4 regions of the Nocardia canadensis genome follow, and region 3 is predicted to be linked to each of the others. Evidence: riboswitches for the same ligand, from Rfam matches in the RefSeq annotation. Region 3 holds a riboswitch; each other region holds the start of a gene.
What was found. A riboswitch is a leader RNA that binds a small molecule or an ion and turns the genes downstream of it on or off. The one in region 3 is predicted to bind S-adenosylmethionine.
Positions count from the first base shown of each region.

Region 1: another riboswitch for S-adenosylmethionine. It lies ahead of Q7X29_RS03860 (LLM class flavin-dependent oxidoreductase); the one in region 3 lies ahead of Q7X29_RS07365 (bifunctional o-acetylhomoserine/o-acetylserine sulfhydrylase).
Region 2: another riboswitch for S-adenosylmethionine. It lies ahead of Q7X29_RS32815 (rhodanese-like domain-containing protein); the one in region 3 lies ahead of Q7X29_RS07365 (bifunctional o-acetylhomoserine/o-acetylserine sulfhydrylase).
Region 4: another riboswitch for S-adenosylmethionine. It lies ahead of Q7X29_RS04285 (aminotransferase class V-fold PLP-dependent enzyme); the one in region 3 lies ahead of Q7X29_RS07365 (bifunctional o-acetylhomoserine/o-acetylserine sulfhydrylase).

Region 1 covers NZ_JAVCWB010000002.1:127,295-134,624, reverse strand. Annotated here, with positions in the region: gene Q7X29_RS03885 (phytoene desaturase family protein) at 1-804, shown strand, start outside; gene Q7X29_RS03880 (carotenoid biosynthesis protein) at 1,136-1,828, shown strand; gene Q7X29_RS03875 (LppM family (lipo)protein) at 1,987-2,733, shown strand; gene Q7X29_RS03870 (glycosyltransferase) at 2,735-3,907, shown strand; gene Q7X29_RS03865 (hypothetical protein) at 4,362-5,066, opposite strand; SAM riboswitch class I at 5,279-5,372, shown strand; gene Q7X29_RS03860 (LLM class flavin-dependent oxidoreductase) at 5,400-6,107, shown strand; gene Q7X29_RS03855 (ABC transporter substrate-binding protein) at 6,104-7,330, shown strand, end outside.
Region 2 covers NZ_JAVCWB010000010.1:2,065,267-2,072,596, reverse strand. Annotated here, with positions in the region: gene Q7X29_RS32840 (CaiB/BaiF CoA transferase family protein) at 1-541, opposite strand, end outside; gene Q7X29_RS32835 (DUF456 domain-containing protein) at 750-1,232, shown strand; gene Q7X29_RS32830 (amidohydrolase family protein) at 1,234-2,100, opposite strand; gene Q7X29_RS32825 (FAD-dependent oxidoreductase) at 2,158-3,546, opposite strand; gene Q7X29_RS32820 (Rv0361 family membrane protein) at 3,736-4,194, shown strand; SAM riboswitch class IV at 4,241-4,358, shown strand; gene Q7X29_RS32815 (rhodanese-like domain-containing protein) at 4,377-4,793, shown strand; gene Q7X29_RS32810 (O-succinylhomoserine sulfhydrylase) at 4,804-6,012, shown strand; gene Q7X29_RS32805 (hypothetical protein) at 6,084-6,599, opposite strand; gene Q7X29_RS32800 (hypothetical protein) at 6,596-7,303, opposite strand.
Region 3 covers NZ_JAVCWB010000002.1:906,545-913,874, reverse strand. Annotated here, with positions in the region: gene Q7X29_RS07380 (hypothetical protein) at 1-376, opposite strand, end outside; gene Q7X29_RS07375 (MFS transporter) at 509-1,930, opposite strand; gene Q7X29_RS07370 (TetR family transcriptional regulator) at 2,138-2,878, shown strand; SAM riboswitch class IV at 2,942-3,052, shown strand; gene Q7X29_RS07365 (bifunctional o-acetylhomoserine/o-acetylserine sulfhydrylase) at 3,133-4,449, shown strand; gene metX (homoserine O-acetyltransferase MetX) at 4,446-5,594, shown strand; gene Q7X29_RS07355 (TetR/AcrR family transcriptional regulator) at 5,608-6,252, opposite strand; gene Q7X29_RS07350 (oxygenase MpaB family protein) at 6,404-7,330, shown strand, end outside.
Region 4 covers NZ_JAVCWB010000002.1:222,671-230,000, reverse strand. Annotated here, with positions in the region: gene Q7X29_RS04320 (MarR family winged helix-turn-helix transcriptional regulator) at 1-31, opposite strand, end outside; gene Q7X29_RS04315 (crotonase/enoyl-CoA hydratase family protein) at 125-946, opposite strand; gene Q7X29_RS04310 (YbaK/EbsC family protein) at 1,054-1,530, shown strand; gene Q7X29_RS04305 (TetR/AcrR family transcriptional regulator) at 1,573-2,277, opposite strand; gene Q7X29_RS04300 (DUF998 domain-containing protein) at 2,317-3,015, shown strand; gene Q7X29_RS04295 (flavin reductase family protein) at 3,109-3,576, shown strand; gene Q7X29_RS04290 (excalibur calcium-binding domain-containing protein) at 3,614-3,748, opposite strand; gene Q7X29_RS04285 (aminotransferase class V-fold PLP-dependent enzyme) at 3,807-5,123, opposite strand; SAM riboswitch class IV at 5,172-5,286, opposite strand; gene Q7X29_RS04280 (MarR family winged helix-turn-helix transcriptional regulator) at 5,582-6,016, shown strand; gene Q7X29_RS04275 (Pls/PosA family non-ribosomal peptide synthetase) at 6,173-7,330, shown strand, end outside.

The DNA of each region.
Region 1 (7,330 bases), 780 kb from region 3:
CGCCGGATCGGCGACGGCTGGCGGGTGCGCACCGCCGCGGGCCGGGACCTGCACGCCGACACCGTGATCGCCGGCTCGCACATCCTGGCGACCCTGGAGCTGCTGCGGGCCGGCGATTTCGACGCGGCCACCCTGGACGACTGGCAGCGCCGGATCCGGGTCGGCCCCGGCATCGGCATGGTGGTGCGCCTGGCCACCGACCGGCTCCCGGACTACCCCGGCGCCTGCCCCGCCGAATCCGCGCGCGGACTGCAGTTCCTCGTCGCGGACCGCAACCAGCTGCGGCGCGCGCACGGCGCGGCCCTCGGTGGTGCGCTGCCGCCCCGGCCGGTGGTGCTGGCGATGAGCTTCAGCGCGCTCGATCCCACCATCGCGCCGCCCGGCGAGCACCAGCTGTCGCTGTGGGCGCAGTGGCATCCCTACGCGCTGGCCGACGGCAGCGACTGGGCCGAACACGGCGAGCGCGAGGCGGACCGGATCGTCGCCGAGGTCGAGCGGTACGCCCCCGGCTTCGCCTCGTCGGTGCGGCAACGATTCGTGCAGACACCGGTCGATCTGGAGCGCGAGATGGGGTTGCGCGGCGGCAATGTCATGCACGTCGAGATGTCGCTGGATCAGATGATGCTGTGGCGGCCGCTGCCGGAGTTGTCGGGACAGCGGGTGCCGGGCGCGCCCGGCCTGTACCTGACGGGCGCGTCGACCCATCCCGGCGGCGGTGTGTCCGGGGCCAGCGGCCGCAGCGCCGCCCGGCTCGTCCTCGGCGATCGCCGGATCCGCCGGTTCCCGTTCGCGCGCGGGCGATGAGACCTGGACTCGCCGTGTCGTTCTCGTGCGGCCCGGCATCGTCGCGGCGGATCCCGTCGCGACGACGGCGGTATCGGCTGCCAGCGGTGCGGTGCGCGCTGGAGCGCGGCGACGAGACTTCGGCGACGGCGGCGCGTGGTTCGAGGTCGTCGATCGGCAGGCGGAACCGGTGATCGATACCCGGCACCCTCGGTGGCTCGCGGACCAGCCGGGCCGGGGCGCGGCGGCGTTCGGTCGATGGTTACGCACCGAGCCGTCGCGCGCGTTGCCGACGGCCACGGCGATCCTGCTGGTCCTGGCGCAGATCGCCTATCCGTTGAGTGCGGGCACCATGCGTGACCGGATCACGATCGTCGTCGTCGCACTGTCGGCGGCGACCGCCCTCCTGCACGCGGCGACGACCCGCGGCGCGCGCTGGGCCATCGGGTTCTTCGTCATCGTGTCCGGGCTCGGGCTCGCCGCCGAGATCGTCGGCACGGCGACCGGGTTTCCGTTCGGCGATTACGCCTATGCCGTCGACCGGATCGGGCCCGCGCTCGCCGAGGTGCCACTGGTGGTCCCGCTGGCGTGGACCGGCGGGCTGTATCCGATCTGGATCGTGGCGGGACTGATCGCGTCGCGGGCGTGGGGTCGCGGCGGACTGTTCGTCGTCGGCGCGGTCGGCTGGGATCTGTTCCTCGATCCGCAGATGGTGGCCGACGGCCAGTGGACCTGGGCCGTCACCGATGCGGGGCTGCCCGCACTCCCCCAGATCCCGTACACCAACTACCTCGGCTGGGCGCTGGTCGCCACGCTGATGGCGGTGCTGCTGACCGTGCTCGACCGGCGGGTGCCGCCCGCCCACGATCCGTCGGTGGCGGTTCCGGTGGCGGTGTTCGGCTGGACCTGGCTCGGCTCGGCCCTGGCCCACGCGGTGTTTCTCGGGCTACCCGCCTCGGCGATCTGGGGGTTCCTCGGCCTGGCCTCCCTCGGCATCCCGCTGCTGCTACGCGGGTTCGCGCGACACGGCGACCGCACGGCCTGACGTACCCGACAGCGGGCTGACCGGCGCCGAGTCCGCCCCGCCGCACGCGCGATTCGACGACGAATCGCCTGTTCGGCACCCCCGGTGGGCCCGTCGTGTGGGTTCTCGGGCCCGGGCCTGGCACGATGACATCCGTGCAGCCGAGTCTCGTCGCCGACATGCCCGCTCCTTCACCGCGTCGCTCCGCGCGTACCCGGCGCGTCACGGCCGTCGCCGTCCTGCTGGCGATGCTGGTGCCCGCCCTGGCCGGGTGCCTGCGCGTGCAGGTGTCGATGGGCGTGTCGTCCAACGACCGGGTGTCGGGACGGATCGTCGCCGCGGTGGTGCCGACCGGCCCCACCGACAAGGGCCCGCAGCTCGAGGCGCCGGACCAGCTGGCGGCGAAAGTGCGCGTCGAGAACTACAACCAGGACGGTTTCGTCGGCACCCAGGTGTTCTTCGACGACCTGTCCTTCGGCGAGGTCGGCCAGCTCGGCGGCCTGTCGGATCAGACCCAGGGCATGTTCACCCTCGAGTTCCAGCGCACCGGCGATCTGGTGAGCCTCAAGGGCCGCGTCGACCTGGAGTCGGTGCCGCCGCACGGCTCGGACGTGCAGTTCTCCATCGCGTTCCCGGCCCGCGTCGCCAAGACCAACGGCACCCGCGAGGGCGACAACACCGTGTCCTGGAAGCTGCCCGCGGGCGAGACCTCGACCCTGCGCGCCGAGGTGAAGTACGCCGACCCGAACACCCGCTCCTTCGCCGGCTGGGCGGGCATCGTCGGCGGCATCACCCTCGCCGTCGCCGCGCTGATCGCCGGTCTGGCCTTCCGCGACCGCAACCCCGGCCCGCCGAACGCGCCGCGCGGCGGCTTCTCGCCGCAGGAGATGTGGCGCGAGATCGCCAGCCGCAGGCTGGGCCGCTGACATGGGCGCGGCGGGCCGCTACCTGACCTGGGCGGGCACCGGTCTCGCCGCGCTGGGCGCGACCACCGCCGCCTACAACCTGGTCACGCTGCGCAGCCTGCCGCGCCGGGTCGCGGGGGTGATCGAACCGGTGACCGTCTGCGTGCCCGCCCGCGACGAAGCCGAGCGCCTGCCCGAGCTGATCGGCGACCTGCGCGCCCAGACCGGCGTCCCCCGGCTGCGCGTACTGATCCTCGACGACGCCTCCACCGACCACACCTACGAAGCCGCCTCGGCCGCGATCGGCGGTGACGATCGGTTCACCGTGCTGCGCTCGGCCGCCCACCCGGCGCCCGGCTGGACCGGCAAGGCCGCCGCCTGCGCGCGGCTGGCCGCCCGCACCGACGCCGCGGCCCTGGTCTTCGTCGACGCCGACGTCCGGCTCGCCCCGCACGCGATCGCGGCGGCGGTCACCGAATTGCGCAGGCGTGGAGCCGGTCTGGTGTCGGCCTGGCCGGTGCAGGAGTCCGGCTCGGCCACCGAACGCCTGGTCCAGCCGCTGCTGGCCTGGTCGTGGGCCTCGACGCTGCCGGTCGGCCCGGCCAATCACAGTCTGCGCCCGTCGACCGCGGTGGCGTGCGGACAGTTCCTGGCCGTCGACGCCGCGGCCTATCGCGCCGCTGGCGGCCACGCGGCCGTCGCCGCCAGCGCCACCGAGGACCTCGACCTGGCCCGAGCGCTGCGCCGGACGGGTCATCGCACCGCTTTGGTGGCCGCGGGCCCCAGCGCGGGCACCCGGATGTACGACGGCGCGGCCGAACTCACCGAGGGCTACACCCGCTGGCTGTGGTCGGCCTACGGCGGCCGGGTCGACGCCGGCGCCGCGGTGGGCGCGCTCGCGGCCCTGGCCTACTGGATCCCGCCGCTGGCCGCGCTCTGCGCTCGCGGCCGGGTCCGCCGCGCCGGACTGCTCGGCTACCTCGCCGCCGTGGCGGGCCGCCTCGCCGCCCGCGCCACCGAGACCCGGCAGCGGCCGACCCGCGCCGACCTCACCTCCGCGCTCGCCCACCCGCTGGGCGTGGCGCACTACTTGGCGCTGTGGACCCGGTCGCACTACCGCCATCGCACCGGCACGCTGCGCTGGAAGCAGCGCCCACTGGTCGCGCCGGAGACCGCGAGCGCCCAGCACGCCTGACGCGCCCGGCCGCGCTCAGCGATCGGTGATCCGCAACGAGAATTCGCCGCCCATCCCCCGGCTCGTCGTCAGGGTCAGCCGCAGCCGCGACATACCGTCGACGAGATCGCGATTGCCGCCCCGACGAAGATCCGGCCACAGCCACGAGATCCTCGAACCCCAAGCGATCCGGCGCCACGCGATCCGGCGCCACGCAGGAAGAGAGCAGATCCGCGGGACCACCCTCGAACATCGGGTCGGCGAAGGCCTTCGCGCGCAGGCGGTGGAAGGCGCGTGCGTATCGGGCCGTCGGCGCGTGCCCGGCGAAGGCGGCTGCCGCATGCGCTGATCCATCGGCCAGGACCAGCACCAGCATGGCGGCCAGGAACACCGTCGAAGCCGTTGGTGGCGTCGACCACCCGCTTGCCGCCGAGCGCGGCGGCGCGTGCGAGTCCGTCGAGTCCCCGCTGAGCCCTCAGGGAACCTCGGTGATCCCCACGGTCGGGAAGAAGAAGCAGGAGCGGCCCGCGTTGTCGGTGGTGCCGAAGACGGCGGCCAGGACGGTGCCGTGGCCGGTGTCGACCGGGACGGCCCGCACACCGCCGACCGGGATGGCGGCGAAGAGGAAGTCGCGGATCGCGGTCTCGGCGATGGGGCGCAGTTCGACGGGGACCTCGGGCGGGACCAGCGCGCGCACCACGTCGGCAATGGAGCCCATCGAGGCCAGCCCGCCGCGCCCGGTGCTGATATTGAGCCAGGCCACCTGCATGCCGGAGGTCTCGGTGGCCGCGGTGTCCGGTGCCAGGCCGTAGGGCAGGAAGGTGAACATCGTCTGGCCCGATTTCACGGCGGTGAGGTCGAGACCGGGGATCTGCACGGCGTTGGCGGGCCACGGGCCGGGCACCGCGCCCGCGACGGCGGGCACGAGCCCGAGGCCGTCGCCCGCGCAGTTCGCGGCGACCGTCGGGTACAGGAACGGTTGGATGCCCAGCGCTTTCAGGGTGTCGACGACGCTCTGATACGCGCCGAGCAGGTCACCGGGACCGGCGGTCGGGGTGGCGGCGGGCGCATCCCTGGTTACCGTCGCGGGCACGGCCGCCGCGGTGGGCGCGGCCAGCAGCAGCGCGGCGGCGCAGGCCGCCAGCGTGGTCAGGGCGGTGAAACGACGCGGCACGGTCACAACGCACTCCTCATCGACGCGGAGACATCCGACGCTACGCCCGTATCCGGCGGAATCCGCGCAGGTGAGGCGCGTCGTTTCGTCGGCGCGTCGCGGACAGTGTGCACCAGCGCCGCCCCGGTTCCAAGCTCTGCGCTCACGCTGATCCTTACCGTTGTGAAGTATCGCCGCAGTGCCACATGCTGATTCGGTACCGGCCCTGTGGTCGGTCACAACCATCCAGAGCGACCGAGAGACCTGGCTCCATGACGTCGCAGCAACCCGCCCGTTCCCGGGTGTGGGTGCTTCCGCCGGGTTCGATGGAGGAGCAAGAGTGGCGAGGTCTGCTGTCGCATGAAGTTTCTGTTGTTCACGCTGGTGACCCGGGCGGTGACCACGCTCAGCCTGTTCGACCCGGTGCGCGCGTCCGAGGACTACGCGACGCTGGACAACCTGGCGGATGGCCGGCTGGAGCTGATCATCGGCAAGGGCAACGGCCCCGCGCAGGCCCGGATCCGGCACGGCAGCGCGACCAGCCGCGAGTCGGTGGAACTGGCCGCGCGCCACGGTGATCCGCTGCTCTCGGCCGACGTCACCAACCCCATCGAGCCGTCTGCCGAACTGGTTCGCCACTATCGGCAGCGCTGGGCCCACTACGGCCGCGACCCCGCCGACGCGCTCGTCGGCGCGGGCACCGTGGGCTTCCACGTCGCCGCCACCTCCCAGCAGGCCAGAGCGGTCTCCACGCCGCTGTTCGAGGCGCGTCGCGCGCTGGCGCGAAAGCTGGGCCTGCCCCTGGTGTTCGACACCATCGACGACTTCCTCGCGCGCAGCTCCGCTCTGGTCGGCAGCCCGCCGGAAGTCATCGACAAGGTCGGCCGGTACCACGAGCAGCTCGGCCACGAGGTGATCCATCTCTCCGCCGAACGCGACGGTCGCGCCGACACCGACTACCTGGGCAGCCTCGAGCTGTTCCAGGCCGAGGTGGCGCCCGAACTGCGCCGCCGCATTCCCAGCCGTCCCCTGGCCGCAGGCCGCGAATTCTCTGGAGTCACCCCGTGATCGGTCCTCGTCATCGTTTCGCCGCCGCCGTCGGCGTCCTGGCTGTCGCCACCTCCGTGGTCGCGTGCGGCAGCGACACCGGCGGCGCGGGTGGGCAGGCCGGTCCGCCGCAGCCCGGCGGCACCCTGCGCTACGGGTTGTCCCAGGCCCCGTCGTGCTCGGATCCGGCCCAGGCCGGGTCGAACCAGACCATCTACGTCACCCGCCAGATCGTCGACTCGCTCACCGACCAGGACCCCAAGACCGGCGCGATCACCCCCTGGCTGGCCAAGAGCTGGGAGGTCAGCCCCGACGCCAAGGTGTTCACCTTCACCCTCGCCGACGGCGTCACCTTCAGCGACGGCACCGCGCTGACCGCGGATTCGGTGCGCGACACCTTCGACGCGATCGTCGAGCTGGGCGGTGCGAAGGCGCCGCTGGGCGCGAGCTACCTGACCAACTACGTCGGCACGACGGCGGTCGACAAGCTCACCGCCCGGGTCGAGTTCAGCCAGCCCAACGCCCAGTTCCTGCAGGCCTCCTCGACGCCGCAGCTCGGCATCCTGGGCCGGGCGACCAATGCCAAGCCGGCCGAGGCCCGCTGCGCGGGCGACAACATCGGCAGCGGCCCGTTCACCTACGCCGCCTACAGGCAGGACGTCTCGGTGACCCTGGCCAAGCGGGCCGGATACCACTGGGGCTCGGCGGTGTTCGGCCATCAGGGCGAGGCCTACCTGGACCGGATCGAATTCACCGTCGTTCCCGAGTCCGGCGTGCGCACCGGCAGTCTCGTCTCCGGCCAGCTCGACGCGATCAGCGACGCGCTGCCCCAGGACGCGCCGCAGATCGAGGCCGTCGACGGCCGGATCCTGTCCACCTCCAACCCCGGCACGCCGTTCGGCTTGCAGCTCAACGTCAATCGCGGCCCGCTGCGCGATCCGGCCGTGCGCCAGGCGCTGCTGCCCGCGCTCGATCGCAAGCAGCTCGTCGACACCGTGCTCGGCCCGCAGTTCAAGTTCGCGACCTCGTCGCTGGCCTCGGCGACCCCGGCCTACACGGACCTGTCGGCGAAGCTGCCCAACGACCCGGCCAAGGCGAAGTCGATCCTCGACCAGGCGGGCTGGGTGCCCGGTGCCGACGGTATCCGCGCGAAGAACGGTGAGCGCCTGAGCTTCTCGGTGACCTTCAGCCAGGTCTTCGCGGGCAACCAGGCGATCCTGGAGCTGGTGCAGCAGCAGCTGCGG
Region 2 (7,330 bases), on a different contig from region 3:
GCTCGACCAGCGCGGCGAGCACGCCGAACACCAGGAACATCGAGCCGCCACCGAAGTCGCCGACCATGTTCAGCGGCGGCACCGGCCGCTCACCCTTGCGGCCGATGGCGTTGAGCACGCCGGTCAGCGAGATGTAGTTGATGTCGTGGCCCGCGCGATCGGCGAGCGGACCGTACTGGCCCCAGCCGGTCATCCGGCCGTAGACCAGGCGCGGGTTGCGGGCAAGCGCGTCGTCGGGGCCGAGGCCCATGCGCTCGGTGACGCCGGGGCGGAAGCCTTCCAGCAGCACATCGGCCCGCTCGACCAGGTCGAGGATCTTGGCGACGTCGGCGGGATCCTTCAGATTCGCCTCGACGATGGTGCGGCCACGCCACTGCGGGCGCTCCATGAATCCGGGCATCATGCCGGGACGCTGCACGCGGACCACATCGGCGCCGAGGTCGGCCAGCAGTAGCGCGGCATGCGGACCCGGCCCGATGCCGGCCAGCTCGATGACCTTGATACCCGCGAGGGGCCCCTGCTTGGCGGTGGACTCGCTCACGACTGCACCTCGCCGGCGCTCGGCTTCGTCATGCGCGATCGCGCGCTGTGCTTCTGGTTCGCTCGCCAAGGCTCGCTCACACCTGACCTCTGTTCATCGTCGAACGGTATTGACACTCCGACAATAGCGTCGGGATGGCGAGCCGGGTAGGGCATGGGCGAGAATCCCGGGTGGCGCGACTCGGCGTCACAATGGGAGGAACCCGGTAGTGAGCGTGTGGGGTGAGGTCATCGTAGGCCTCGTCATTCTGGTCGGCCTCGTCGGTGTGATCGTTCCGATCCTGCCAGGCGTCATCCTGATTTTCGCGGCAATCGCGGTGTGGGCCTTCATGACCGGCGGTAGCGCCGCATGGACGGTGCTCGCGATCGCCACGGTGGCGCTGGTCATCTCCGGCGTCGTGAAGTACACCTGGCCCGGCAGGCGGATGCGGGACGCGGGGGTGTCGAACAAGGCGCTGCTGTGCGGCGCGATCCTCGGCGTGGCCGGGTTCTTCGTCATCCCGATCGTCGGCCTGTTCATCGGCTTCGTGCTCGGTGTGTACCTGGCCGAGCTGTACCGGCTCAAGACCAACGACCTGGCCTGGCCCGCGACGCTACACGCGCTCAAGGGCGTCGGCCTGTCGATGCTGGTCGAGCTGTTCGGCGCGCTGATCGCCGCCGGTGTCTGGTTCACCGGCGCGATCCTGGCCTGAGCTATTCGATGACCGGCAGCGGGCGGGTGTGCTCGCCCGCGCCGGGCAGTTCGTCGCGGGGGATCGGCACCGTCGGGTTGTCGGTGCGCGGGATCGGCGTGGTCGGCAGGGGATCGGCCGCGGGCCGGTCCGCGACCGGCAGCCGGTAGAACTCCCTGGCGTTGTCCTCGAGCACGGCGTGCAGGTCGGCGCCGACCACCTGCCAGATCAGTTCCACGTCGGCGTCCCGGAACGGCCTGCCCGCCCTGGTGCCGGGCAGATCGGAGCCGAACATCAGCGCGCCCGGGTTGACGGCGTGGATCCGGCGCAGCGTCTCGGCCACGTCCATGTCGACCCGGCCGAAACCGGTGGCCTTCACCCGCGCGCCCCGATCGACCAGGTCCAGCAGGTAGGGCAGGCCCTCCTCGGACATGCCGAGGTGGTCGATCGAGAGCGCGGGCAGCTTGGAGATCACCGGTTGCAGCGAGGCCAGCATCTGGCCGTCGATGTAGAGCTCCACGTGCCAGCCGGCCAGCTCGTGCGCGCGCAGCGCCTGCAACGTCATCTCGGTGATGTCGGCGGCGGCGCGCTTGAGGTTGAACCGCAGCGCGCGCACGCCGGCGCGATCCAATTCGATGATCTCGTCGTCGGTGGCATCCAGATCCAGTCGGGTGACCCCCACCCAGCCGTCCCCGAGGGCCGCCAGCGCGGCCTTCAGATACGACTGGTCGGACCCCTGGAACGACGCGCTGACCACCGCACCACCGCGAACATGGAAGTGCTCCATACGCTTTCGATAGTCCGCGATGGTGTAGGGGTCAGGCAGGTAGCCTTCGTTCTCGATCAGCGGGAACCGCGGATCGATGATGTGGACGTGGGCATCGAACACTTGTACAGAATGCCTCGAGTTCGGCGGAATGGAACAGTTCGGCTCCGACGTCCGAGGCTAGACCTTGTTGGGCTCGGAAGCGCGCAGCATGTCCTCGCGCTCCACGACCTTCACGCGCTCACGGCCTTCCGGCTCGCCCAGCGCGCGCTCGTGCGCGTCGAGGCGGTACCAGCCCGCCCACGTGGTGAACGGGATGCCCTTGCCCTCGAGGAACGTGGTGACCGCGTCCAGCTCGGGCTGCGGCGCCGGGGTGAAGTCCTTGGCGTCGTCGAGCAGGCAGGCGATGGTCTCGTTGGCGTCGCCCTTGGTGTGGCCGATGAGGCCGACCGGGCCGCGCTTGATCCAGCCGGTCACGTAGGTGGCGGGCATGAAGCGGGCCGAGCCTTCGGCGGTCTCGTCGGAGATCACGCGGCCTGCCTCGTTGGGCACGGTGCCCGCCTGGTCGTCGAACGGCAGCTGGGTGATGTTCTGCGACAGGTACCCCACGGCGCGGTAGATGGCCTGCACGTCCCACTGCTTGAACTCGCCGGTGCCCTTGACGTTGCCGGTGCCGTCGAGTTGGGTGCGTTCGGTCTTGAGACCGACGACCTTGCCGTTTTCGCCGATGACCTCGGCCGGGGACTCGAAGAAGTGCAGGAACAGCTTGTGCGGGCGGTTGCCCTGGTCGCGGATCGCCCACTGCTCGAGGGTGTTGGCGACCATGTCGACCTGCTTGGAGTTGCGGCGGGCGGCTTCGGAGCCCTCGTCGTAGTCGATGTCCTCGGGATCGACGATGACCTCGATCGTCGGCGAGTGGTCGAGTTCACGCAGCTCGAGCGGGGTGAACTTGGCCTGGGCGGGGCCACGGCGCCCGAAGACGTGGACCTCGACGGCCTTGTTGGCCTTGAGCCCCTTGTAGACGTTCGGCGGGATCTCGGTCGGCAGCAGCTCGTCACCGGTCTTGGCCAGCACGCGCGCCACGTCGAGGGCGACGTTGCCGACACCGAGCACGGCGACCTTCTCCGCGTCCAGCGGCCACGAGCGCGGCACGTCGGGGTGCCCGTCGTACCAGGACACGAAGTCGGCGGCACCGTAGGAACCGTCGAGGTCGATGCCGGGGATGGGCAGGGCGCGGTCGGCGTTGGCGCCGGTGGAGAAGATGACCGCGTCGTAGAACTGACGCAGGTCGTCGAGGGTGATGTCGGTGCCGTAGTCGATGTTGCCGAGCAGGCGGACCTGGTCTTTGTCGAGGACCTTGTGCAGGGCGGTGATGATGCCCTTGATGCGCGGGTGGTCGGGGGCGACGCCGTAGCGGATCAGGCCGAAGGGCGCGGGCATGCGCTCGTAGAGGTCGATGCTGACATCGGCATCGGACTTCATCAATGCGTCGGCGGCGTAGATACCGGCCGGTCCTGCGCCCACGATCGCAATGCGGAGCGGGCGGGTCGCTGCACTCTGTTCGGTCATTTTCTACGCGCACCCTTTGGTCGAGAACTGTTGACGGCGTCGATTTAGCTTAGGCTAAGTTGACGATCCGGCTGCTGGCAGCTGCCTTCCGAGTCGGCAGCGCACCGCATTCTGGCGATTCTATCTGCGGCGTTGTGGCCACCCGGCGTGCGGTGTGGTTGCCCGCACCGGGTCTGTCAGGATTACAGCATGAACGAGGAGCAGACAGGCTCGGACGACCAGCCCATCGTGGTGGATCAGACCGACAAGCGTTCCATCGTCCCGTTCGTCGCGGCCGCGGTGATCGCGGTCATCGTGCTCATCGGCATCGTGCTCGGCGGTCTGCTCTCGCCCGCTGAGAAAAATGTCACAGAGGCCGACCGTCTCGCCGCCGCTGTCACCAACTATATCGACGCGCGCTCGCGCAGCGAGCTGCGTCCGCCGGCCGGTGTCGCCTGCCCCGGCTTCGACGAGGAGAAATCCGGCCTGTCGGAGCGGCTCGGCGGCCCGAAATCGGCAGTGACGATCGACAAGAAGAGTTTCGACAAGGCGACGGTGAACGGCGACCGGGCCAAGATCGACGCCACCGTGCAGATCGGCGACACGTCCGCCACCAGCACCTGGAACCTGACCAGGGTGGACGGCACCTGGCTGGTCTGCACTCCGTAGCACTGTTTGACACGGTGACCTGTGCCGGGGCAATCTCAGATCGCAAGGTCATGAGTACCAGCGCCAAGCCCCGGCTCGCTGGTCGGCAACCCTCCTCCGCGGTGGGGTGCTCCGGGTGACGACCTGGCCGTGTGCCCGGACAACCGGCACGGCAAGAGCGGATTCACGCAGGAGGTTTCGACATGACTTACGCCGGCGACATCACCCCTGAGAAGGCGTGGGAGATCCTGACCGAGCACCCCGACGCGGTGCTGGTCGACGTGCGCACCGAAGGCGAGTGGGCGCAGATCGGTATCCCCGACACCAGTTCGATCGAGCGCCCGGCCCACTTCATCGAGTGGGTCGACGGCACCGGAACCCGCAATCCGAACTTCGGCGCGCAGCTCGAGCAGGCGCTGGGTGATCGGCCGGACGGCGCGCCGGTGGTGTTCCTGTGTCGCTCCGGCCAGCGCTCCATCGGGGCGGCGACCGTGGCGACCGCGGCGGGCATCACCCCGTCCTACAACGTGCTGGACGGTTTCGAGGGCGGTCCCGACGCGTTCGGGCAGCGCGGCAGCGTCGGCTGGCGCGCGGTCGGCCTGCCGTGGCGTCAGGCATAAGGAGAACAGCATGATCACCGGTGGTTCGTTCGACAAGCCACTGCCCGAGGGCGTCGGCCCGGCCACTCTCGGCGTCCGCGGCGGCCTGCGCCGCTCCGGCTTCGAGGAGACCTCCGAGGCGCTGTACCTGACCTCGGGTTTCGTCTACGAGAGCGCCGAGGCCGCCGAGGCGTCCTTCACCGGCGAGGTCGAGCACTTCGTCTACTCGCGTTACGGCAACCCGACCGTGGCCATGTTCGAGGAGCGCATCCGGCTGCTCGACGGCGCCGAGGCCGCGTTCGCCACCGCCTCCGGCATGTCCGCGGTGTTCACCGCGCTGGGCGCGCTGCTGAAGGCGGGCGATCGCCTCGTCGCGGCCCGCAGCCTGTTCGGCTCGTGCTTCGTGGTGTGCAACGAGATCCTGCCGCGCTGGGGCGTGGAGACCGTCTTCGTCGACGGTGACGACCTCGAGCAGTGGGAGCAGGCGCTCTCGGTCCCCACCCAGGCCGTGTTCTTCGAGACCCCGGCCAACCCGATGCAGACCCTCGTCGATGTCCGCAAGGTCACCGAGCTCGCGCACGCCGCGGGCGCGAAGGTGGTGCTGGACAACGTCTTCGCCACCCCGCTGTTGCAGCGCGGCTTCGAACTCGGCGCCGACGTGGTGGTCTACTCCGGCACCAAGCACATCGACGGCCAGGGCCGCGTGCTCGGCGGCGCAATCCTCGGCGCCCAGGACTACATCGACGGCCCGGTCAAGAACCTGATGCGCCACACCGGCCCCGCGCTGAGCCCGTTCAACGCCTGGACCCTGCTCAAGGGCCTGGAGACGATGCCGCTGCGTGTGCGCCAGTCCACCGAGTCGGCGCTGCGGGTCGCCCGGTTCCTGGAGACGAACAAGTCGGTCAACTGGGTGAAATACCCCTTCCTCGAGTCCCACCCGCAGCACGCCCTCGCCACCGCCCAGATGTCCGGCGGCGGCACGGTCGTCACCTTCGAACTGGCCGGCGACGACGGCAAGAAGCGCGCCTTCGAGGTCCTCAACCGCCTGCGCATCATCGATATCTCCAACAACCTCGGTGACGCGAAGACCCTGATCACCCACCCCGCCACGACGACCCACCGTGCGATGGGCCCCGAAGGCCGCGCCTCGATCGGCCTCTCCGACGGCGTGGTCCGCATCTCGATCGGCCTCGAGGACATCGAGGACCTCCTCGGCGACCTCGACCACGCCCTGCGCTGAGTCCGCGAATGCCCCGGGTCAGCCTCTCGAAACGAGACTCGGCCGGCCGTCCTGGGGCTTTCGATCGGTTGTTACAGCGGGTGGGGACTGCAGAAGGAGCGGAAGGTCTTCCCGTCCTGCGCGGCGACATCGGCCGCGTTCAGCCAGCCCACTCCCTGGAACCAGTAGGTATCGGCGGGGTGCGCCGCGGAGTCCCGCACAATGGTCTCGATGTCGGCGGCCACGCCCGAACCCGCGTCGATCTGCGTGAGGTAGAGCTTTCTCTCGTTTCTCCACTCGAAGCCAGGAGGGAGCGGCTCCGCGATCTTCCAGCCGGGGTTCGGTCCGACTGTCAAATACTCGATATCGGTTCCCGCTCCGCTCGCGGGAACCAGAATGAGCGCGGAGTGGCTCGGCTCGAAGGCGAGAACGGCCCGTTCGGCGCCAAGGCACCGCGATCCGGTCCAGATCCGCAATTCACTATCGGTGATCCGCGCGCCGAAGGCATCCGGTAGTCCTGGCCGCAGGTCCACTTGGTCTTTGCCGAATATGCCGCAGGAGGTCAGCAGCGCAGCGATGGCGACGAGTACGGCGGGCCGGCGAATCATTTCTTGTATCCCCCGTCGTGCAGGCCCGCGTCTTCTTCGATCTCGTCGTCACTGTCGGTCCACCACGCCTTCAGACCGGACCAGGCCACCGACCCGATCATGCCTGCGTATCCCTTCTCCGCCCACTGCTGGGAGTGCCGTTCCTCGTGGTGCAACAGGCGATCCAGATCGGTCGAACTCTGCTGTGGTCCGCTCCCGTTGTCGAACCACTTACTTCCGGATTCGGCGATCTCGCGCAGCTGGCCGGCCGGGTCGTCGAGGTCATCGAGATTCATCATGAAGATGTCGCCGTAGGTGGTGCCACCCTTTTGGCTGTACAAATCCTGTAGCTCGTTGCCCCCGAGTCCCATGAGCATGCCGTTGGGTGTGGTTGCGAGCCGCCCACCGTTGCTATCGATGAACGCTACGTCTTGGTCGTAGCTCCAGTCGTTCTTGTCCTGCCGGTCGATGATCCGCTGTACTTCCGCACTGGAGTACGGCGTTTCCTCGAAGTCGTTGACGACACCCGGTACCAGGCCGGCCTTGTCGTAGTCGGTGCCCGCGTTGAGGATGTAGGTCATGAGCACCGCCTTCTGCGCATCGTCGCCGCTGGTGCCGGAAGGCATGATGAAGTAGGTCTTGCCGTCTTTGTCGGTGACCGGCTCCATTCCGTCGAGCACGGTGAAGTCCTCCGGGGTGATGCCGTGCGTGCCGGCGATCTCCACGATGGTCTCCGGTGACACGCCCCGCCG
Region 3 (7,330 bases):
CCTCGTGATAGGCCCCGATCGGGATCACCACCGCCAGCCCGGCGAACAGCAACCCGTGCGCGAGGGTGAGCATCTTGCCCGCCCGCTCGTCACCCGGCCTGCGGATGGCCCGGATCAGCGCGGGCAGCCCGACCGCCATCAGCACCGCGCCGACGGCGAAGGTGAGATGCGCGGCCGCCCAGGTGGCCGCCTGCTCGGAGGACTCGGCGTGTTCCAGCGGATGCATGAGGTTGCCCGCCGCCCACAGGGCCGCGCCCACGGCCAGGACCACTGCCCTGCCCCGATCCCGACTCCCCGGCGGGACGGAGCTCGACGTGCGGTCGGCGGAATGCGCTAGCGCGGTGTTGTTCGCCTCATCGGCGGTCTCGATAGTCATGCACAGAGCGTGACCGCGGCCGATTGGCGCCCACTTGCGAACGAATTGCGATCGCCTGGCCCGCGCGCCGCCGCCCGGCACACACGCGGGCCCCGCCTGCCGAAACGGCGTGCGGGGCCCGGTGCTCCGAACTCAGACCGCGACCGGCACCCGGGTGGCGTGCTCGTCGCCTTCGATCAGGTTCTCCGGCTTGTCCCTGATCATCACCGCGATCACCACGGCGGCGGCGAGGAAGAACCCGGCGCCGACGTAGAACGCGACATCGTAGCTGTAGATCGAGGCGCGTTCGACGAGGTGGTCGATGGTCGGGTTGTCGGTCGCGTAGTTCTTCGCGGCCTGCACCGACAGCGTCGTCAGCAGGGCGGTGCCGACCGCGCCGCCGACCTGCTGAGCCGCGTTGAGCAGGGCGCTGGCCACACCGGAGTCCGCGGCGTCGACCTGATGCAGCGCGACGGCCTGCATCCCGACGAACAGCGGGCCCATGCCGAGCGCGATCAGCAACTGCGCGGGCAGCACGCTCAGCGCGTAACCGTCGCCGTAGCCGAGCTGGGCCAGCCACAGCAGGCCGACGGTGCCGAGCAGCGCGCCGACGACCATCAGCGGACGCGGGCCGAGCTTGGGCATCAGCGCGCTGGTGACACCGGCCGAGACCGCGATGCCCACCGGGAACGGCAGGAACGCGACGCCCGCTTTCAGCGGCGAGTAGCCGAGGGTGTTCTGGTAGTAGAAGCTCAGGAACAGGAACATCGCGAACATGGCGATCGGGATCAGCAGCGCGGCCAGCAGCGCGCCGCCCCGGTTGATCTCGCCCGGAATGCGCAGCGGCAGGAGCGGATTCGACGAGCGCGCCTCGATGACGACGAAGGCGATCAGCAGCGCGAAGCCCACCCCGAGCAGGCCGAGCGTGCTCCCGGCCAGCCAGCCGTCCTCGGCGGCCCGGCTGAATCCGTACACGATCGCCACCAGGCCCGCCGTCACCGTGACGGCGCCGGGCAGGTCGTAGCCGCCCAGGCGCGGCGCGGGCACATCGCGCACGATGACCGCCAGCGCGCCGAGCAGCGCGACGATCGCGACCGGGGTGTTCATCAGCAGCGTCCAGCGCCACGACACGTACTCGGTGAGCGCGCCGCCCACGATCAGCCCGAACGCGACGCCACCGGCCGAGATGCCGGCGAATACCGCGAACGCGCGGGCCCGTTCCTTCACGTCGGTGAACGTCACCGACAGCAGCGACAGCGCCGAGGGCGCGAGCAGCGCGGCGAACGCGCCCTGCAAGCCGCGCCCGAGGAACAGCTGCAAGCCGTCCTGGGCGAGTCCGGCCAGGGCCGATGCGGCGGCGAAGCCGACCAGGCCGATCAGGAAGATCCGCCTGCGGCCGAGGTAGTCGGCCATCCGGCCGCCGAGCAGCAGCAGGCCGCCGAAGATCAGCGTGTAGGCGGTGAGCGCCCACTGTTTGTCGCCCTCGCTGATGCCGAGGTCTTTCTGGGCGAACGGGAGCGCGATCGTCACGACGGTGGCGTCGAGGATCACCATCAACTGCGCGGAGGCGAGCACGGCGAGCGCCCACCAGCGTGTCGAACTCTGTTGTACCTCAGTAGGTTTCGCATCTATTTCGGTGCCGGTCACCGCGGACTCCTAGTCACTCGAAGGCTCGCGCTCAATCCTGACACCGCGAGACAATTGGCGTCAAGAGCAAAATGTCTGACTGCGACATTTGACGTGCGAGGACAGACGAATCGGGTGGGACGGTAATCTGGAGGAATGCTGGACTCGACCACTCCGATCAGCGCGGACCGGACGACCGAACCCGCAGCCCCTACCGGGCCCGATCGCGCGCCGACCGGCCTGCGCGAACGCAAGAAGCTGCAGACCAAGGCGGCGATCGTGGAGATCGGGCTGAACCTGTGCGACTCACAGGGCTTCGACGCGACCACCGTCGAGCAGATCGCCGCGGGCGCCGACGTCTCCCCCCGCACGGTGAACCGGTACTTCCCGATGAAGGAAGACATCGTGCTCGCCCCGATCGACGACTTCGGGCTCGCCGTCGCCGTCGCGCTGGGCGAGCAACCGCGCACCGACAACGAGCTACAGGCGCTGTGTGGCGCCTACCTGCAGGTCATCGACACCGAGGCCGATGCCGACGGCGTGCGGTTCCTGCGTCAGTTCCTGCAGATGCAGCGGATCATGCGCGCCAGCCAGGCCGTGAACGCGCGGGCACTCGAGTACGCCGAGAAGAAGAACATCGCGGTCTGCGCGCGACTGGCCGAGCGGATGTCGACGACCCCGGACGACTTCTCGGTCCGGCTGGTGGCAGGCACCTGGCAGATGCTGTGCCACCTCTCGCTCGTCTCGGTCGAGGACGCGTTGCTCAGCTCGACCCCCGAGGCCGCCGCGCTGGTCACCCGCGACGCCGTTCTGCGCGCCTACCACGAGCTTCGGCGCATCTGCGGCGCCCAGCCGGACCCCGACACGCCAGCGGTCGGCACACCGGCGGCGGAGTGATCCACGGCATGAAACCGGGGGAAGTTTCCGCGCGGGCGCAATCGCCGGTTAACATGTCGGCAAGGTCATGAGTACCAGTGCCAAGCCCCGGCTCGCTGGTCGGCAACCCTCCAGCTGCGGTGGGGTGCTCCGGGTGATGACCGGGCTCCCGAAGGCCGGGAGCAAGCGCGCATCGCAGGAGGCCCCCATGTGTTGTTGTCCGTCGATCCAACCCATCTGACGCGAAACACCGGCGAACAACCCTGGAGCTTTTCATGACCGACTCTGCCCTGCCCGAGAACTGGTCCTTCGAGACCAAGCAGATCCACGCGGGCCAGTCCCCCGACGCGGCCACCAACGCGCGGGCGCTGCCGATCTACCAGACCACCTCCTACACCTTCCGCGACACCGATCACGCCGCCGCGCTGTTCGGTCTCGCCGAGCCGGGCAACATCTACACCCGGATCATGAACCCCACCCAGGACGCCGTCGAGCAGCGCGTCGCCGCGCTCGAGGGTGGCGTCGCGGCGCTGCTGCTGGCCTCGGGCCAGGCCGCCGAGACCTTCGCGATCCTGAACCTGGCCAACGCGGGCGACCACATCGTGTCCAGCCCGCACCTCTACGGCGGCACGTACAACCTGTTCCACTACTCGCTGCCCAAGCTCGGCATCGAGGTCTCCTTCGTCGAGGATCCCGACGACCTGGCGCAGTGGCAGGCCGCCATCCGGCCCAACACCAAGGCGTTCTACGGCGAGACCATCGCCAACCCGAGCAGTGCCGTGTTCGACATCCCCGGCATCGCCGAGATCGCGCACAAGGCGGGCATCCCGCTGATCGTCGACAACACCGTCGCGACCCCGTACCTGATCCAGCCGCTGGCCCACGGCGCCGACATCGTCGTGCACTCGGCGACGAAGTACCTCGGCGGGCACGGTGCGGCGGTGGCCGGCGTGATCGTCGACGGCGGCACCTTCGACTGGACCGTGCGCGATGCCGACGGCAACGCCCGCTTCCCCGGCTTCACCGAGCCCGACCCCAGCTACCACGGCGCGGTCTTCGCCGACCTGGGCGCGCCCGCCTTCGCGCTCAAGGCGCGCGTGCAGCTGCTGCGCGACCTGGGCGCGGCGGTGTCGCCGTTCAACGCGTTCCTCATCGCCCAGGGCATCGAGACGCTGAGCCTGCGGGTCGAGCGGCACGTCGCCAACGCCGAGGCCGTGGCGAAGTTCGTTGCCGAGCAGCCGGGCGTCGAGGCCGTGCACTACGCCGGTCTCGAGTCCTCGCCGTGGTACGCGCGGGCCAAGCAGCTGGCCCCCAAGGGCGCGGGCGCGATCGTCGCGTTCGAGCTGCGCGGCGGCGTCGACGCGGGCAAGAAGTTCGTGGACGCGCTCAGCCTCCACAGCCATGTCGCTAACATCGGTGATGTGCGTTCTCTCGTGATCCACCCGGCGTCGACCACGCACTCGCAGTTGACGCCCGAGGAGCAGCTGGCCTCCGGCGTGACCCCGGGGCTGGTCCGGCTCGCCGTGGGCATCGAGGGCATCGACGACATCCTGGCGGATCTGCGCGCCGGTTTCGCGGCGGCGAACACGTGACTGTGAGCACCGAATCGCCGATCGCCCGTCCCGCAACCGGTGTGGCCCTGCTGCCACCGCCGGACGGGCGACTCGGCGTGGTCGCCATCGGGGACGTCGCGCTGGAGAACGGCGCCGTGGTCCCCGATGTGCGGCTGGCGGTGCAGCGCTGGGGCGAGCTCTCGCCCGCACTCGACAATGTGGTGCTCGTCGAACACGCCCTGACCGGTGACTCCCACGTCATCGCCAGCGCCGACAATGCCCAGCCCGGCTGGTGGGAGGGCATGGTCGGCCCCGGCGCGCCGATCGACACCGACGAGTGGTGTGTCATCGCGACCAACGTGCTCGGCGGCTGCAAGGGCAGCACCGGGCCGTCCTCGCTCGCGCCCGACGGCGCGCCGTGGGGTTCGCGGTTTCCCGACCTGACCATCCGCGACCAGGTCACCGCCGAGGCGCAGCTGCTCGATCTGTTCGGGATCGAGCGGCTGGCCGCCGTCGTCGGTGGATCGATGGGTGGCATGCGGGTACTGGAGTGGATCGTCGGACAGCCGGGGCGGTCGGCGGCCGCGCTGGTGCTGGCCGTCGGCGCCCGCGCCACCGCCGACCAGATCGGCACCCAGACCACCCAGATGGCCGTGATCACGGCCGACCCCGACTGGCAGGGCGGCGATTACCACGGCACCGGCCGCGCGCCGATGACCGGCATGGGCCTGGCCCGGCGCATCGCGCACCTGACCTACCGCACCGAAGGCGAGCTCGACCACCGCTTCACCAATCGTCCCCAGGGCGACGAGGATCCGTGGACGGGCGGGCGCTACGCGGTGCAGAGCTACCTCGAGCACCAGGCCGAGAAGCTGTGTCAGCGCTTCGATCCGGCCACCTATGTGCTGCTCAGCGAGGCCATGAACCGCCACGACATCGGTCGCGGCCGGGGCGGGATCGCCGCGGCGCTGGCCGCGACGACGGTGCCGGTCGTGGTGGGCGGCGTCGATTCCGATCGGCTCTACCCCCTGCACACCCAGGCCGAGCTGGCCGAGGGGCTGCCGGGCTGCGCCGGACTCGAGATCGTGCACTCGCGCGACGGGCACGACGGCTTCCTCACCGAGGCCGCCGCGGTGTCCAAGCTGCTCACCGAAACCATGCGGCTGGCCCGCGAGAACCGCTGACGGCCGGGCCTTTTCAGTCCCGTGTCGTCCCGGCCAGCAGGGTCATGATCGAGCGCACATAGGCCTGCAGCCGTTCGCGCGGATACTCCTCGGGTTCGCTGACCGCGAGCCTGCCGAGCATCTCGGCGACCGTGAGGGTCGAGTTCGCGAGCAGTGCCGCGTCCATCGCCGCCCAGCGCGGTGACATCGCGATGCCCACGCGGACAAGGGCTTCCGCGCGGGCCAGGATCTCTGCCCTGGCCGCCGTCAACGCCGCGCGATACTCGTCCGGCGCGCTCGCCGGGGTCGCCAGGATCAGCCGCCAGCGGGTCGGATTCGCCAGTGCCACACCGACGAACGCCTCGACGGTCGCCGAGGCGGCGGCGAGCGGCTCGGTGCCGACCAGGTTCTCCGGCAGAGTGTCGGCGATCTGCTCCAGACCGCGTTCACGTTCGCGTTCCAGCAGCGCCTCGACGAGTTCGGCACGGGTCTTGAACACGGTGTAGAGCACCGGCTTGCCGACGCCGGCCTCCTGCGCGACGGCCTCCATGCTCAGTTCGTGCAGTTCCCTGCGCTCGAGCACGGTGAACGCGGCGTCGAGGAGCTGGGCGCGGCGTTCGTCCGGTGGCAGGCGCGGGGCATAGCGGCGCCGCGGTGGTCGGTCCTGCGTCGCGGTCACGCGCTCCTCCTGTCGTCGCCTGGACGATACCCCGGTACCGGGCTCCCGGCACCAATCCTACGCAACCGTTGTATTCGTTTCGAGCAATTGCTACGGTGGTGTTGTATTCAATTGCGAGGGCTTCCTCGGCAACTGCAAAGGAGCAGGTGCAATGGCATTCGATGCGTCGACTCTGCGTCGCGACGACTACGGCTTCTTCGGCCCGGACTCCCCCACCTGGAAGGTGTGGGCGGCACCGACCGCGCTGATCGGGTTCCAGCGCGCGGTCACGCTCGAGCACTTCGACCCCTTCCTCACCGCCGCGGTGGCCGATTCGCACGGGATCTACGACAATCCCGCCACCCGCCTGGACCACACGCTGTCCTACTTCCTGCTGGTCGCGCTCGGCGACGGCCGCACCGCCATCCAGGCCGCCGAGCACCTGATGAAGGTGCACGCGCCGATGACCGGCATCGAACCGATCAGCGGCAAGCGCTACAGCGCCAACAGCCCCGATTCCCAGCTGTGGATCCACGTCACCGGTTGGCATTCGGTCCTCAAGGCCTACGAGATGTTCGGCCCCGGCCCGCTGAGTCCGGCCGAAGAGGACCGATACTGGGCCGAGTGCGTGATCGCCGCCGAACTCCAGACCTGCAAGCCCGCGGATGTGCCGCGCAATCGCGACGAGGTGCGCGCCTACTTCGCGCGGGTCCGACCGCAGTTGTGCGTCAGCGAGCGGGCCGTGCGGGCCATGCACTTCCTGCTGTGGCCGTCGGCGAGCAAGGGCATGACGTTCGCCGTCGGTGGCCGCGTGCTGTCGCTGGCGACGATCGCGACGCTACCCACCTGGATGCGCGAGCTCGGCCGGTTCGATCGGCCGGGCATCGTCGACGCGTCGGCGCGGCTTCCGTGGAAGGCGCTCGTGTGGGCCACCGCGCGCCGCGACAACCGCGGACTGATCCTGGCCAGCCCGTTCGTCGCGAAGACGACCGGACAGATCCTGGCCGCGCACGCCGCCGCCGCCCCGCCGCGCACCCGGTCGACGATCAGCCCCGCCGAAGCCCGTGAGCGCTACGGCAACACCGGCACCCGCAGCCTG
Region 4 (7,330 bases), 680 kb from region 3:
CGATCGCGTCGATCGCGGGCTCGTTGTCCATCACTTCAGTTCACCTTTACTTGCATCAATCAATTAGTTGTGTGATGCAAGTATGTAGACAGAACGGTCGCCGGGGCAACCGTTTATACTGCCTTTACTCGCCCTTAAACTCCGGCGCGCGCTTCTGGAACACCGCCGTGATCGCCTCGGTGAGGTCCTTGGACGGCAGGAACGCCGCGTTCCAGGTCGACACGTAGCGCAGGCCGTCGGCCACCGCCGGAGCGGTCCGGTGCTCGAGCACGTCCTTGATGCCCTGCACCACCAGCGGCGGGTTGTCGGCGATCTCGCGGGCCATCGCGTGCGCGGCCGCGACGACGGCCTCCTGATCGGCGAACACCTCGTTGACCAGGCCGATCCGCTCGGCGCGCGCGGCGTCGATGTCCTTGGCGGTGTACGCGAGCTCGCGCAGGTTGCCCTCGCCGATGATGCCGGGCAGACGCTGCAGCGAGCCGATGTCGGCGACGATCGCGACCTTCGCCTCCCGCAGGCTGAACTTGGCGTCCTCGCTGGCCAGCCGGATGTCGGCGGCCGCGATCAGGTCGAGGCCACCACCGATGCACCAGCCGGACACGGCCGCGATCACCGGCTTGGTGCACTCGGCGACCGCGGTCACCGAGTCCTGCATACCGCGCACGACCTTGAGGAACTCGGTGCGCGGCGCGGCCTTGGCGTCGTCGGCCAGCACCGGGGCGAGCATGCCGCCCATCGCCGCCAGGTCGAGCCCGAAGGAGAAGTGCTTGCCCGCGCCGGTGAGCACCACGGCCCGCACCTGCGGGTCGGCGTCGAGCTCGCGGAAGATCTCCGGCAGCTCACGCCAGAAATCGGGTCCCATCGCGTTGCCCTTACCCGGCCCGGTCAGTGTGACCTGGGCAACGTGGTCGGCGATCTCGACGGTGAAGGCCTGCCATTCAGTCATGGGCCGAGTCTATTGGCGCGCCGCCAGGGATGTGCGCAGCCCCTGGGATGAACCCCAAAATCCCGCTCCCCCGGCATATTTCCCGCAATCGTCCTACTCTGGATTTCATGCGCAGGTCGTCTCTACCGGCGGTCGCATGCCGCGTCGCCGATACGCTCATCGCCCGCGGGCATCACGGCGTCATCGTTTCGCCCGAGACGCCCGCTGCCACCGCGGCCGATGCCGCCCGCGCTCTGGGCGCCCCGCCCACCGCGATCACCACCTCGCAGGTCTTCCTGCTCGACGACGACCCCGTCCTGTTGCTGGTCGCCGACCACCATCAGGTCGATCTGACGCGGACCGGCAAACGCCTGGAGGGCAGGCTCACCCCGGCGCCCACCGCCCTGGTCGAGCGCGTCACCGGCCAGCCGATCGACGGCACCGCCCCCGTCGGCCATCCCACCAATCTGCCCACCTGGGTCGACACCGCCCTGGCCGAGCACACCGAGGTGTGGGCCGCGGGTGGACATCCGAACACGGTGTTCCGCACCAACTTCCGCGAACTCGTCCGGATCACCGCCGGGTTGCCGATCGAGGTCGACTGAGTCCGAGGCGCTTTGCCACGCCGGTGAATCGGTTCGGGCGATTCAGTGTGCGGCGCAGCCGATTCCGTCGAGGACCTGATCGAGGCCGGTTTCGAACTGCCATCGCAGGTCGTCTTTGCGGTCCGCCGCCTGGGCGTAACGCTGGAAGGTCGGATAGCGGCCGGTGTCGAGAAGCCACCGCAGGTGTGTGGCGAGACCCGCGCGGGCATCCGCGCCGGTGGTCCAGCCGCGATCGTCCATGAGGTCGCGCAGACCGATTTCGGCGCTGGTCGCGCCCTGGACATACATGGAGACGGTGCGACAGGCCGCCATCGCGGTATCGAGGTCGAGGCCGAGGTCGTCGTGGAGTGCGGCGAGAGCCAGTTCCGTCAGCGCCATGCGATGCGGTGTCAGCTCGTAGACCATCTGCGGGGCCGACAGGCGGGTGAGCCACGGGTGGCGCAGGATCAGAGCGCGGACAGCCAGTGCCATCTCGCGCAGGGTCGTGCGCCAGTCGATCCCGGCGGACAGGTCGATCTCGCCGTAGACGAGGTCGACCATCAGTTCCAGCACCTCGTCCTTGTTCGCCACGTGGCGGTAGGCGGCCATGGGCGCGACGCCCAGCTCGGCGGCGAGGCGGCGCATGGTGATCGCGTCGAGTCCGTCGGCGTCGGCAACGGCCACCGCCGTCGCGGCGATGCGCTGAGCGGACAGAGCCTTACCCGGTGCGCCGGTGGCCTGCGCAAGCCGTTCCCAGAGGAATGTCACGCCTGATTCTCTCTCGTGTGTACTACGTACGCACAATCCGTGTACGTTGTACACATGAGTATACGTTGTACGCATGCCATGGTGGCGGCGGGTGCGACCGGTCCCGTTCTCTTCGTCCTGACCTATCTCGTCAACGGTGCGGTGCAGCCGGACTACGACTCCTCGCACGACACCATCAGCACGCTCAGCCTTGGCCGGCACGGCTGGATACAAATCGCGAACTTCGTCGTCTACGGCGTGCTGACCCTGTGCTTCGCCGAGGCGCTCCGGCGTTCGGCGGCCATCCGGACTTCGGGATATGTGTCGCTGCTCGTCGCGGGAGCGGGGCTGGTCCTGATCGGCGTTGCCCCCACCGACCCTGCGCTCGGATTCCCCGCCGGTGAGTCCGATGCCGTCACCGCGATCGGCACGGTGCACAGCATGGGCGCGCTGGTGGTTTTCCTGGCGTTCCCGGTAGCCGCGTTCGCCGCCGCGGGTCGCCCCTTCCGCGGCTGGGCAGCCTTCTCGGTCGCCACCGGCGTCCTGTCGCTGGCGGCAGTCGGCGCGTTCTTCGTTGCGTTCGAAAACACCGTGGCGGGTGCGGATTCCTCCGCCGGGCTCTATGAGCGGCTGCCCACCCTGTTCATCGGGTTGTGGCAGGTCGTGTTCGCGTTCCGCGTGCTCACCGAAGACAAGGCCGGCGCGATCGGCGCACAGCGCGACGACCGGGCGATGGGTGCGGTCGCGCCGCAGGCGTAGTTTGGGGCGGTGGGTGATGCGCGACGTATTCCGGCCGAACTGGTCGTCCCCGATGATCTGAGCGGGATCACCGCTGAGCAGTATCGGGCCTCGATGCGGCACTATCCGGCCGGCGTCACCGTGGTGACGATCGGAGCGGACTCGGGCCCCGTCGGCTTCACGGCGACGTCCTTCGCCTCACTGTCGCTGGAACCGCCGCTGGTGTCGTTCAACATCGCCCATACGTCTTCGAGCATCGAGGCCCTGCGCGCGGCCGACTCGGTCGTCATCCACTTCCTCGGCGAACACCAGCACCACCTGGCCCACCGTTTCTCCCGTACCGCCGCCGACCGCTTCACCGACCGCTCCCTGTGGACCACCCTCGACACCGGCGAACCGGTCCTGCACGGCACCCCCATCTGGCTCCGCGCCACCCTCCACCAACTCATCGACATCGGCGACCACACCCTCGCCGTAGGCCTGGTCACCCGAGTCCACGACGACACCAGGGAATCCCCGTCCGCCGCCCCCCTCCTCTACTACAACGGCAGATACCACCGCCCCACCGCCCTCGACACCTGACAACGCCGCTGCGCGAGCCGGGGCGCCGATCGGCAGGTCAGCCCCTGTCGCAAGCGATACCGTCACCGTCGGCGTCCAAGCCGGATCTGTAGCCGGGCTCGCCACGGTGGAGCGGCGCCGCGCCCGCGGCGCGCGCGGCAGCGCAGTTCTTGTAGGGATCACCGGGGCACATTCCCGATGGGGACAGAGCGGTGCGGCCGGACACGCACGTCCGACCGCACCGTGGCGGCTCAGCCGATGAGGCAGGGGGCGGCGCCGGTGAGGGCGGCGCCGGAGAGGGGGCGGGTTTCGGGAGTGGGGTTCCAGAGGCCGTCGGTGGCGGCGTAGGTCCAGGTGGGGCCGGATTCGACGAGGGTGGCGACGGCGGTGATCAAGCGGTCCACGTCGTCGGCGGTGGTGCCGAGGCCGATGCTGGCGCGCAGGGCGGCGTCGAGGCCGAGGGCCGCGAGGAGGGGGTGGGCGCAGAAGCGGCCGTCGCGGACACCGATGGCGTGTTCAGCGGAGAGGTAGGCGGCGACCTCACCGGGGGCATAGCCGGCCACGGTGAAGGCGACGATGCCGACACAGTCCGGGCTGTCGGACCAGATGCGGATCAGCTCGACGCCCGGGATCGCACCCAGCCCGTCGCGCAACCGGTCGGCCAGGAACCGCTCGTGGGCGACGAGCTCCTCCGGATCGATCGCGGCGAGCGCGTCGCAGGCGGCGGCGATGGCGGCCGCGCCGAGCACATTCGGCGAACCGGCCTCGTGCCGCTGCGGCGCCGCGGCCCAGTCGACCTGCGCCACACCGACTTCGCGCACCGCGCCACCACCGGCCAGGTGCGGCTCGCCGGCGTCGAGCCAGTCCCGCCGACCGACCAGCACACCGGCGCCGAACGGCGCGTACAGCTTGTGCCCGGAGAAGGCGAGGTAGTCGACGCCGGTCTCGCGCAGGGAGATCCGGCGATGCGGCGCCAGCTGCGCCGCGTCGACGAGAATCCGCGCGCCGCACAGGTGGGCGATGGTCGCCAGCCGCTCCAGCGGCAGCACCTCACCGGTGACGTTGGAGGCGCCGGTCACCGCGAGCAAAGCGGCGGGCTTGCTGCACAATTCGGCGACGACCCGGCGAATCGTCTCCTCGACGGTATCGGCGGCCCGCACGACCCGGCGCCCGTGCGCGGTCCACGGCAGGAAGTTCGCGTGGTGCTCGATATCGAGCACCACGGTCTCGCCGGGCACGCAGCCGGCCAGCAGGTTCAGCGAATCGGTGGTGTTGCGGGTGAACACGACGACCTGGTCGTCGGCGGCGTCGAGGAACCGGGCGACCGCGCCACGGGACGCCTCGTAGCACTCGGTGGAGATCCGCGAGGCGTATCCGGCGCCGCGATGCACGCTGGCGTAGTACGGCAGCAGCTTGGAAATCCGGTCGGTGACCTGCTGCAAGGCCGGTGCGCTCGCGGCGTAGTCGAAGTTGGCGTAGTCCTTGGTCCCGCCCTGCACGAGCGGAACCCGCAGGTCCGCACCGGAGACGGTGGCCAGGGCACAGGTGGGGTCGATTACTGCGGTCATGACGAAATCCCGTCGGCTCAGGGACTCGTTCCCGAAAAGGGTGCTGCGAGTCCGCGCTTGCCGCGCCCACTGCGGACGGCGGCCTGGTCGTCACCCGGAGCACCCCACCGCGGAGGAGGGTTGCCGACCAGCTAGCCGGGGCTTGTCGCTGGTACTCGTGACCTGTTTCGAGAGTGGCAGACGATCCGGCGAGCTGTCAACCACCCACGATCGGCCCGTCGGAACCGGTGGCACCCGCCGCGCTCGCGACGGCGACGACCCGCCCCACCGACCCGCGCCGTGACCGGTTCCGACATCCGAAAGGTAATCCTCACGGCCACAAAGGAATCGGACATCCCGGCCGAGACCCGATTGCCGCCGGATTGCCACCCGCCCGCGAATCGCCCAACAATCTGCCTCATCCATGATGGATGACCCAAATGATTGAGTTCCCCCACTATCTGTTAGGGTTGCCGATCATGTCCACGAACTCGAACCCCGTCCGCGGCCTGCCGCGCTATCCGGTGTACGCGCTCGGACGGCTCACCAAGGCACTGCACGCCGAGATCGACGTCCCGCTGCGCGATCACTGGGTGCTCACCTTCATCGAGGAGAACGCCGACCTGACGCAGAAGAAGGTCGGCGACGCCCTCGGCATCGACCGCAGCGAAGTCGTCCGGCTGATCGACGCGCTGGAACGCGCCGGCCTGGTCGAACGCACCCGCGACGGCAAGGACCGCCGCAAATACCGGCTGCGGATCACCGACGCCGGGCGCAAGCAGTGCAAGCGCACCGACCGCCTCATCGCCGACGCCACCGCGCGCGTGCTGGAGCGGCTCGATCCCGAGGAACAGCGCACCCTGCACCGGCTGACGCTGACCGCGCTCGGCGAATCACCGGATTCGCCGTCGTGATCGGCGCCGGCGGCACGCCTCGCGCTGCCGTCCGGCCACACCTTCTCCGAGTACCGTTGGCATCTGGTGACCATCCCGTTTGCCCTCCGGTAACCCGCCCGTGAAACAACAAACACCACCGATGGGGGTCGACCGATGAGAGGTGGACTGAGCGCCATGCTCGAGCCACGCACTGAGGACCCGGCGAGCCGGTTGCGTGATCCACTCCTGCGCGCCGATCTGGCCGCGCCGCCGCGCACCCTGGTAGACATCCTGACCAGCACCGCCCTGGCCCACCCCGACGCACCGGCGATCGACGACGGCACCGTCGTGCTCAGCTACATGGAGCTGATCGCCGCGATCGAGGCCAGGATGACCGAGCTGACCGCCGCGGGGGTGCGCCCCGGCGACCGGGTCGGCGTGCGGATGCCCTCGGGCAGCGCCGCGCTGTACGTCACGATCCTGGCCGTCCTCTACTGCGGCGCCGCCTACGTTCCCGTCGACGCCGACGACCCGGAGGAGCGGGCCCGGCTGGTCTTCGGCGAGGCCAGGGTGAGCGCGCTGGCCACGGCCGCGGGCATCGAGTCGGCCACCGCCGCCGCGGGCCGCACGCCCGCCTCGGACTGGAACACCCTGCCGACTCCCGCCGACGACGCCTGGATCATCTTCACCTCCGGCTCGACCGGCACCCCGAAGGGCGTCGCGGTCACCCACCGCAATGCCGCCGCCTTCGTCGACGCCGAGGCCCGACTGTTCCTGCAGCGCGCCCCGATCGGCCCCGGCGACCGGGTGCTGGCCGGGCTGTCGGTCGCCTTCGACGCCTCCTGCGAGGAGATGTGGCTGGCCTGGCGCCACGGCGCCTGCCTGGTCCCCGCCCCGCGCGACCTGGTCCGCACCGGCGCCGACCTGGGCCCGTGGCTGATGCGCCGCGAGATCAGCATCGTCTCCACCGTGCCGACGCTGGCCGCCACCTGGCCCGCCGAGGCGCTGGACTCGGTGCGCCTGCTGATCTTCGGCGGCGAGGCCGTCCCGCCGGAGCTGGCCGAACGGCTCGCCGGCGGCGCCGATCGCGAGGTGTGGAACACCTACGGCCCCACCGAGGCCACGGTCGTCGCCTGCGCCGCGCTGCTCGACGGCGGCATGCCGATCCGCATCGGGCTGCCGCTGGACGGCTGGGACCTGACGGTCGTCGACCCGCAGGGCAATCCCGTGCCCGAGGGCGAGACCGGCGAACTCGTCATCGGCGGCGTCGGCCTGGCCCGCTACCTGGACCCGGCCAAGGACGCCGAGAAGTACGCCCCGCTGCCTTCGCTGGGCTGGGAACGCGCCTATCGC